DNA from 3 places in the Pseudomonas sp. LR2-20 genome. Region 1 is predicted to be linked to each of the others. Evidence: predicted binding sites of a transcription regulator. Region 1 holds the regulator's gene; each other region holds the start of a gene.

Region 1 (3,275 bases):
TCGACGCGGATCGCTTCGGCCAGCGAGCGCTCGGCGTTGGTCAGCGGGTGACGCCGACGGGTTTCCGAGAAACGCTTGAGCAGCGTGTCTTGGTCGGCATCGAGGAACAGCACATCACACTGGATGTGGCGCCCACGGGCCTCCGCCAACAGTTCGGGGAAGCGCGACAGGTGGCTGGGCAGGTTGCGCGCATCGATCGATACCGCCACCTTGGGTTGCAGCAGTTCGGTATTGATCAACGCGTTCTCTGCCAGCTGCGGTAGCAGCCCGGCGGGCAGGTTGTCGATGCAATAGAAACCGTTGTCTTCCAGCACATCAAGGGCGGTGCTCTTGCCGGAGCCGGACCGGCCGCTGACGATGATCAGGCGCATGTTCAGCTCCCGTTCTGCACGTCCAGGACGACTTGATACAACGCTTCGCTGCTGCTGGCGGCACGCAGGCGATCACGAACATCCTTGCGATCGAGCATGCTGGCGATCTGGCGGAGCAGTTCAAGGTGCGCATCGGTGGCGGCTTCTGGCACCAGCAGGACGAACAGCAAGTCCACAGGTGCACCGTCGATGGCGTCGAAATCAATGGGGGCGGCGAGGTGGAGCAGGGCACTTACCGGGCTCTCGCAACCCTTGAGACGGCAATGTGGAATTGCAATGCCATTGCCAAATCCAGTTGAGCCCAGTTTTTCGCGGGCGATCAGCTTCTCGAAGAGATCTTGCTCATCAAGCTCGGGGACTTCGCGGTGGACCGCAGCGGCGATCGTTTCCAGCGCGCGTTTTTTACTGCTGACGCCCGGCACATTCACCAGGGAACGGCCGGGGGTCAGGATGGTTTCAAGTCGGATCATGGATGAGAGGGATCAGCGGGCTGCTGCACCTTGCAGCAGGCTTTGCTGTTTTTCCTTGTGTTTTTTCAGTTGGCGGTCGAGCTTGTCGGCCAAGGCGTCGATCGCTGCATACATGTCTTCGTGTTCGGCGTTGGCAACCACTTCACCGCCGGGAATCTGCAGGGTCGCCTCGACCTTCTGCTGCAGCTTCTCGACTTTCATGATGACCTGCACGTTGGTGATCTTGTCGAAGTGACTTTCCACGCGAGCGAGCTTTTCAAGCACATAATCGCGCAGTGGCTGGGTGACTTCTACATGCTGTCCACTGATATTGACTTGCATACAGCTTCTCCTTTGTTGCCCGTGCATAAAGAGGCAGGTATTGCACCTGCCCCACAAACGCTGTGGCACATCCAGGGGCTACATCAGTCGCTTGCGCTCGCTCGACGGTGCGATGCCGAGGGACTCGCGGTACTTGGCGACGGTGCGACGGGCTACCTGGATGCCTTGTGCCTCCAGTAAACCAGCGATCTTGCTGTCACTCAATGGCTTTTTCTGATTTTCCGCTGCAACCAGTTTCTTGATGATCGCGCGAATCGCCGTAGACGAGCATTCTCCGCCTTCGGCGGTGCTGACGTGGCTGGAGAAAAAGTACTTCAGTTCGTAGATGCCACGCGGGGTGTGCATGTATTTCTGCGTGGTCACCCGCGAAATGGTCGACTCATGCATGCCCACCGCTTCGGCGATGTCATGCAGGACCAGTGGCTTCATCGCTTCGTCGCCATGGTCGAGGAAGCCGCGCTGGTGCTCGACGATCTGCGTGGCGACCTTCATCAGCGTTTCGTTGCGGCTTTGCAGGCTCTTGATGAACCAGCGCGCCTCTTGCAGCTGGTTGCGCATGAAGGTGTTGTCGGCGCTGGTATCGGCGCGGCGGACGAAGCCGGCGTACTGCGGGTTGACCCGCAGGCGTGGGATCGCTTCCTGGTTCAGCTCGACCAGCCAGCGGTCGCTGTCCTTGCGCACGATCACGTCAGGCACCACGTATTCCGGTTCGCTGGACTCGATCTGTGAACCGGGCCGCGGGTTGAGGCTCTGCACCAGTTCGATCACCTGGCGCAGTTCGTCTTCCTTGAGCTTCATGCGGCGCATCAGCTGGCTGTAGTCGCGGCTGCCGAGCAGGTCGATGAAATCGGTGACCAGGCGCTGGGCTTCGCCCATCCACGGCGTGCTGGCGGGCAGCTGGCGCAATTGCAGCAGCAGGCACTCGCCGAGGTTGCGGGCACCGACGCCGGCCGGCTCGAACTGCTGGATGCGGTGCAGCACCGCTTCGACCTCGTCGAGCTCGATATCCAGCTCCGGGTCGAAGCCTGCGCAGATCTCTTCGAGGGTGTCTTCCAGGTAGCCCTGGCCGTTGATGCTGTCGATCAGGGTGACGGCGATCAGGCGGTCGGTATCGGACATCGGTGCCAGGTTCAGTTGCCACAGCAGGTGGCTCTGCAGGCTTTCGCCGGCCGATGTGCGGGTGGTGAAGTCCCACTCGTCGTCATCGTTGCTCGGCAGGCTGCTGGCGCTGGTCTGGTAGATGTCTTCCCAGGCGGTGTCGACCGGCAACTCGTTGGGGATGCGCTCGTTCCACTCACCGTCTTCCAGGGTTTCGGCACTGCTGGTGCTTTCCTGGAAGCTGGTGTCCTGGACTTCGGCGGCCGGCTTGTTCTCGGCGTTGTCCGCCATCGGGTCGCTGTTGTCGAAGTCGTCGCCGTCTTCCTGACGTTCGAGCATCGGATTGGATTCCAGCGCTTCCTGGATTTCCTGCTGGAGGTCCAGGGTGGAGAGCTGGAGTAGGCGGATGGCCTGTTGCAACTGCGGTGTCATCGTCAGTTGCTGGCCCATTTTTAGGACGAGCGATGGTTTCATGGCTGGGGCTTAATACCTTGTTCGCCGGCGCGCATGCGCCATCCACTACACGAGGGCGCCGGAGCGCCAAATTCAAGCAAGTTTTATGCCTTAAATTGTAGCGTTTGCCTAGAGCACTGTAACAACTTAAGCCCCGACAGGGCGTTAATGCCAGCGCTCCAGGCAGGTCCCAGGGGTCAGAGTCGGAACTCGTGGCCCAGGTAGACCTCCTTGACCAGGTCGTTGGCCAGGATGGTCTCGGCGTCACCTTCGGCGATCAGTCGGCCGTCGTTGACGATATAGGCTGTTTCGCAGATATCCAGGGTTTCACGGACGTTGTGGTCGGTGATCAGTACACCGATGCCCTTGGCCTTGAGGTGGTGGATGATCTGCTTGATGTCACCCACGGAGATCGGGTCGACACCGGCAAAAGGTTCGTCCAGCAGGATGAACTTCGGTGCGGTGGCCAGGGCGCGGGCAATTTCGACCCGGCGGCGTTCGCCACCGGAAAGGCTCATGCCGAGGTTGTCGCGGATGTGACTGATGTGGAACTCCTGCAGCA
Region 2 (3,275 bases), 560 kb from region 1:
TGCCGGTGTTGTTCACGTCACCCTGGGTGAACTGCTGGGAAACCGCAGCCAGGCGCACGCCGTTGCCGACCTGGTTCTTGCCCACGCCCAGACGGTTGGCGCCGGCGTAGACGTCGGCGAACTCGGCACGCGACGATTTGAAGCCGGTGGTGTTGACGTTGGCGATGTTGTTGCCGGTAACGTCCAGTTGCTTGTTGGCTGCGTACAGACCGCTAAGGCCGATATTGAAAGACATGCTGTAACTCCTTGTGCCGTTCCGGCCTTAGATACCGATGGTTTGTACGTCGGACAGGGAAACCTTGCCGACCCCGGCGAGGTTGAGCACCATCTCGCCCGTGGTGTTGAAGCTGACACTGGTGACCTTGGCCGGCAGCAGGGTGTTCATCTGCACCGACTTGCCGTCCACCGTGGTGCTGGCGGTGAAGGTGTAGGTGCCCGGGTCGACCTTCTCGCCGCTCGCATTGGTGCCATCCCAGATGAAGTCGGCATAGCCGGCCTTCTGCTCGCCCACTTCAATGGTCTTGACGGTGTTGCCGTCCTTGTCCTTGACGGTGATCTTCGCCCCGTCAATGGCCTGCGGCACGACGAACTGGCCATTGAAGCTGTCGGCGGTATCGACCACTGCCTTGTCGTTCTGCACGATCACCGAGCGACCGACCAGCGACGAGGCCTGCAGCGCCTGGGACGAAGCCATGGCACTGGTGATGTTGGTGACCGACTCGTTCAGCGAGGTAATGCCTTCAAGGCTGCTGAACTGGGCCAACTGGGCCACGAACTCGCCGTTGTCCTGCGGATCGAGCGGGTTCTGGTGCTGCATCTGGGTGACCAGCAGCTGCAGGAATGCATCCTTGCCCAGCGAGCTGTTGCCGGTCTGCGAGGCGGTATCGGTGGTGGTCTTCTTGGTGGTACCGGTGCTGACACCGGACGCCGCGAGGACGTCGTTGAGGTTTACACCACTGGAGGTATCGATGGCCATGGTCCGGCTTCCTTATCACTGACCCAGGGTCAGTACTTTCTGCATCATGTTCTTGGCGGTGTTCATCAACTCGGCGTTGGTCTGGAACGCACGGCTGGCGGAGATCATGTCAGCCATCTCCTCGACCACGTTGACGTTCGGGTAATAGACGTAGCCGTCCTTGTTCGCCGCCGGATGATTCGGCTCGTAGCGCGCGTCAAGGTTGCTCTGGTCTTCGACGATGCCCTTGACCTGCACACCCTGCCCTGCCTCGCCCTGATCCTCGAACAGCGACTGGCTGACGCCACTCTGCGCATTCTGGAAAGTGGTGGCGAACACTGGGTGGCGCGCACGGTAGGTCTGGTCGATGCTCGACGACACGGTCTCGGCGTTGGCGATGTTCGAGGCGACGGTATTGAGGCGGGTGTTCTGCGCGCTCATGCCGCTGCCGGCAATGTTGAAAACACTGGAAAGGGACATGAATTACTCTCCGCGCAGGGCCGAAACCAGCCCTTTGAATTTACTGTTGAGCAAGGTGAAGCTGGCCTGGAAACCGATGGCGTTTTCCGTGTAGTTCGATTGCTCGATCTGGGCGTCCACGGTGTTCTGGTCGATCGACGGCTGGGTCGGCACACGGTACTGCAGGGTGTCGTCAGCCATCGCCAGGCCTTCGGCTTCGATGTGGCGGCTGTTGGTGCGATCCATGGCGAAGCGGCCGCTTTGCTGCTTTTGGCTCTCGGCGGCAAGCACCGAAGAGAAGTCCATGTCACGCGCCTTGTAGTTGGGCGTGTCGGCGTTGGCGATGTTGTTGGCCAGCACTTCGGCGCGCTGGGCGCGGAAGCCCAGTGCCTTTTCGTGAATGCCAAGCGCCTTGTCGAAACTGATGCTCATGTCGGGGAAACCTTCGAAGGTTGGCCGGAATTTCGTTGAGCAAGGTATAGCAAGGGCTGTGCCACATTGTTGAATGCCCGGAAACACTGGGCTGTGGCGGATTCACGTAATGGCGCGATGCCAGAAAAGCGGCAAAGTGCTTCCGCTTGGCGAAGGGAAAGCGGCAATTGCCGGGTGGCAAAAGCGGCAAAACAAAAAATTGACGTCAGATGTTGGGGCGGGTGTATCGCGCTGAATGCGTGCCGTTCAAGATCGAGCGCCGCCCGCGCGGCGCATCGCGAGCTGCGCTCGCTCCTACGTTTGTTTCGGGCCAGTGACGCCTGTGCCAGACGCGCGCGAACGCCTTGTGGATACGACGCGATATTGCGTCATGCGCCCAGGCGTTCGCGCGCAAATCCCCCAGGAATCATTGGCCCGAAACAAACGTAGGAGTACGTCGAAAGCCTTGCAGCGCCCTTGAGATCGAGCGCCGCCCGCGCGGCGCATCGCGAGCTGCGCTCGCTCCTACGTTTGTTTCGGGCCAGTAACGCCTGTGCCAGGCGCGCGCGACCGCCTTGTTGGCACGACGCGATATAGCGCCATGCGCCCAGGCATTCGCGCGCAAATCCCCCAGGAATCATTGGCCCGAAACAAACGTAGGAGCGAGCGCAGCTCGCGATGCGCCGCGCGGGCGGCGCTCGATCTCAAGGGCGCCAAATCCCTCCAGCCGTACCCCTCGCAGCAACAACCCAATCCCGAACGTCCCCCTCCAGCATCGAATCGACTTTTCCTACAACTGACTCAGGAACGTCCTACCCCCACCCCATGATGTGATTCCCCTGCACAAAACTGGCAGGGAGACGCCTCATGCTGCTCTGGCACATCGTGCCCACCTGGCGCGATATCGAGTCACGCATCACCGATGAAATGGGCTATCAGGGAGGCGCCCATTTCCGTACCTACCTCAACGAAGAAGTGCCATCACTGGCCCTCAACCTGCGCCGTGTCGACAGCGTGCGGCGCGCTTTCTACAAGGCCGAATGGGTAGCGGGCGAACTGCTGCGCCAGCGCTTCGCCGACCTCGACATCAAAAGCATCCTCAACGACCTGCTCGGCGTCGCCGAGCAGATGGCGATGATCGTCGCCGGCAGCGCCCTCACTGGCGGCCTGCTCGGTGCCGGCATCGGTGCCTTCGCCGGCGGTGTCGGTGCATTTCCCGGCGGGGTTGCAGGTACCGCCATCGGCTTCAAGGTCAGCGGCTGGATCCTCGGTGTGCTGGGCATCGCCTCCCTCGCCGAGTTCTTCGTCGACGGCTTGCCGCGCATTGGCGAGTGCTACCTGGATGGCATTGGTATCGCCTGGGAAGGCCCATGCGGCGAACAGGGGCTGAGCGCGTTCAGCCAGGACAACCCGTTTGCCATCAATCAGGCCGCGCATTTCATTGCCACCG
Region 3 (3,275 bases), 670 kb from region 1:
ATGATCGACAGGTTCGGCAGGGTCTGGCTGGATACCTGGGAAATCGCCTCGCCGGTGACCAGCGCGTCGATCTGCAGGCGGTCGGCCATGTGCGCGGCACCGCGCAGCATCATGCGCTTGAGGGTCACGCCCATGTAGCTGTTGTCGACCTTGTTGAGGATCTCGCCGACCACTTCTTCGAACGGCACGCTGATGAACAGCACGCGCTGGCTGCTGCCGTACTTCTTCCACAGGTAGTGGGCCACTTCCATCACGCCCAGCTCGTGGGCACGACCACCGAGGTTGAAGAAGCAGAAGTGGGTCATCAGGCCGCGACGCATCATCTGGTAGGCCGCCACGGTGGAGTCGAAACCACCGGACATCAGCACCAGGGTCTGCTCCAGGGCACCCAGCGGGTAGCCGCCGATGCCGTTGTGCTGGTTGTGGATGACATACAGGCGCTGATCACGAATTTCGATGCGCACCAGCACTTCAGGGGTCTTCAGGTCGATGCCGGTGGCGCCGCACTGCTGGCGCAGCTGGCTGCCGACATAACGGTCGACATCCATCGAGGTGAAGTCGTGGTGGCCGCCGCGCTTGCAGCGCACGGCGAAGCGCTTGCCAGCCAGCAGGTGGCCAAAGTGGTGCTTGCACTTGGCGACGATGTCGTCGAAGTCGCCCAGCGGGTATTCCTCGACCTGCAGGAAGTGGGTAATGCCCGGGGTGCAGGTGAGGCGCTCGATCATCTCGCGCTGGACCTTCTCGTCCTCGACGCGGGTGACCACTTCGAGGTTATCCCAGACACCATCGACCGCGAGCTCTGGATCGAGGTCCTTGAGCACGTTGCGGATGTTCTTGCCGAGCTGGCGGATGAAACGCTTGCGCACCGGCCGGCTCTTGATGGTGATTTCTGGGAAGACTTTGACGATAAGTTTCATTGGTTAACAGCGCGCGCAGGGCCTGCCGAAAATGAGGGGCGCAAATTATAGCGGAAATTGCTCAGGATTTGACCAACTTTTGATCAGAAGCTTTGAGATATATGCTTGGGCCAGGTTTTGCGCTGCCTGTGAGATCGAGCGCCGCCCGCGCGGCGCATCGCGAGCTGCGCTCGCTCCTACGTTTGTTTCGGGCCAGTAACGCCTGTGACAGGCGCGCGCGACCGCCTTGTTGGTACCACGCAATATCGAGTCATGCGCCAAGGCGTACGCGCGCAAATCCCACAGAAAATATTGGCCAGAAACAAACGTAGGAGCGAGCGTAGCTCGCGATGCGCCGCGCGGGCGGCGCGTGATCCCAAGGGCACCACAAAAATCAAGCCACGCACCAACTTGGTGCCCAACACTCGATTCTTGCCTTCTAAGGGTGCACATTTTCCCGCAGCCAGCCTGGCAAATGCCCGCAAACGCCCCTTTTTATCTCGCCCTCGCCATTTTCGGGCACTGGCATGCAATTTGCTCCCTTGTGAGGCAGGTACGCTTGGCCGACTATCCGCGCCCGGCAACACCCTTTTTCCAGAGCAGCGGCCCACCGCGCTCTAGACCCTCCGGAGGACAACATGTCGAAGTCGGTTCAACTCATCAAAGATCATGACGTCAAGTGGATTGATCTGCGTTTCACGGACACCAAAGGTACTCAGCACCACGTGACCATGCCGGCGCGTGATGGCCTGGACGAAGACTTCTTCGAAGTCGGCAAGATGTTCGACGGCTCCTCCATCGCTGGCTGGAAAGGCATCGAAGCTTCCGACATGATCCTGATGCCAGTCGACGAGACTGCCGTTCTGGACCCGTTCACCGAAGAACCGACCCTGATCATCACCTGCGACATCGTCGACCCGTCGAGCATGCAAGGCTACGATCGCGACCCACGTGCGATCGCCAAGCGCGCCGAAGAGTACCTGAAGAGCACCGGTATCGGTGACACCGTATTCGCTGGCCCAGAGCCAGAGTTCTTCATCTTCGACGAAGTGAAGTTCCAGTCGGACATCTCCGGCTCGATGTTCAAGATCTTCTCCGAGCAAGGCTCGTGGATGACTGGCGCTGACGTCGAAGGCGGCAACAAAGGCCACCGTCCAGGCGTGAAAGGCGGCTACTTCCCGGTTCCGCCGTTCGACCACGACCACGAAATCCGCACCGCCATGTGCAACGCCCTGGAAGAAATGGGCCAGACCGTTGAAGTTCACCACCACGAAGTGGCGACTGCCGGCCAGAACGAAATCGGCGTCAAGTTCAACACCCTGGTGAAGAAAGCTGACGAAGTACAGGCCCTGAAATACGTCGTGCACAACGTTGCCGACGCTTACGGCCGTACCGCTACCTTCATGCCGAAGCCACTGTACGGCGACAACGGCTCGGGCATGCACGTGCACATGTCGATCTGGAAAGACGGCAAGAACACCTTCTCGGGTGAAGGCTATGCCGGCCTGTCCGAAACCGCTCTGTACTTCATCGGCGGTATCATCAAGCACGGTAAGGCCCTGAACGGCTTCACCAACCCGTCGACCAACTCGTACAAACGTCTGGTCCCAGGCTTCGAAGCCCCGGTAATGCTGGCCTACTCGGCTCGCAACCGTTCCGCCTCGATCCGTATTCCTTACGTCGGCAGCCCGAAAGCCCGCCGTATCGAAGCACGCTTCCCGGACCCATCGGCCAACCCATACCTGGCCTTCGCGGCCCTGCTGATGGCTGGCCTGGACGGCATCCAGAACAAGATCCACCCAGGCGATGCTGCCGACAAGAACCTGTACGACCTGCCGCCAGAAGAAGCCAAGGACATTCCGCAAGTGTGCGGCAGCCTGAAAGAAGCTCTGGAAGAGCTGGATAAAGGCCGTGCGTTCCTGACCAAGGGCGGCGTGTTCTCCGACGACTTCATCGATGCCTTCATCGAGCTGAAGAGCGAAGAAGAAATCAAGGTCCGCACCTTCGTGCACCCGCTGGAATACGAGCTGTACTACAGCTGCTGATCTGATTGGCGCCTTGCGCCGATCTGAATCACCGAAAACGGCCTTCTTCTGAAGGCCGTTTTTTGTTTTACGCCCGTCCGTTTCAGATGTTTCCTACAAGCGGCGGTTGCCTGCCTGCGCACAATCAATTCTCCAACAACAAGGAGATTGCCGTGCGCCTCATACAAATCGTGCTGTGCTTCACCTTCTTGCTCCTGGGCTGCAGCGCCAACTCGCCACCTGAACTCAGGCCCTTGCTGGCGGCGATCGGGCAGCGCCTGGACCTGGCCCACTCCGTGGCTGTGCACAAGTGGGACAACGCCCTGGCGGTCGAAGCGCCCGCCCGCGAACTGCA

Evidence for each region. The regulator sigma-54, encoded in region 1, starts transcription at its own class of promoters, with help from an activator protein. The targets are predictions, from matches to a motif close to ANTGGCATNNANNTTGCTNT.
Region 2: the regulator sigma-54 is predicted to act here: its motif matches at 1,893-1,912, upstream of flgB (flagellar basal body rod protein FlgB).
Region 3: the regulator sigma-54 is predicted to act here: its motif matches at 1,418-1,437, upstream of glnA (type I glutamate--ammonia ligase).

Annotation. Positions count from the first base shown of each region.
Region 1 covers NZ_AP025944.1:1,080,820-1,084,094, forward strand. The annotation lists gene rapZ (RNase adapter RapZ) at 1-371, opposite strand, end outside; gene ptsN (PTS IIA-like nitrogen regulatory protein PtsN) at 374-841, opposite strand; gene hpf (ribosome hibernation-promoting factor, HPF/YfiA family) at 854-1,162, opposite strand; gene OCX61_RS04680 (RNA polymerase factor sigma-54) at 1,241-2,734, opposite strand; gene lptB (LPS export ABC transporter ATP-binding protein) at 2,911-3,275, opposite strand, start outside.
Region 2 covers NZ_AP025944.1:1,639,673-1,642,947, reverse strand. The annotation lists gene flgE (flagellar hook protein FlgE) at 1-235, opposite strand, end outside; gene flgD (flagellar hook assembly protein FlgD) at 263-976, opposite strand; gene flgC (flagellar basal body rod protein FlgC) at 992-1,435, opposite strand; gene flgB (flagellar basal body rod protein FlgB) at 1,439-1,846, opposite strand; partial or broken gene OCX61_RS07170 (DUF6861 domain-containing protein) at 2,693-3,275, shown strand, end outside.
Region 3 covers NZ_AP025944.1:413,149-416,423, reverse strand. The annotation lists gene thiI (tRNA uracil 4-sulfurtransferase ThiI) at 1-917, opposite strand, end outside; gene glnA (type I glutamate--ammonia ligase) at 1,535-2,941, shown strand; gene OCX61_RS01710 (chorismate mutase) at 3,094-3,275, shown strand, end outside.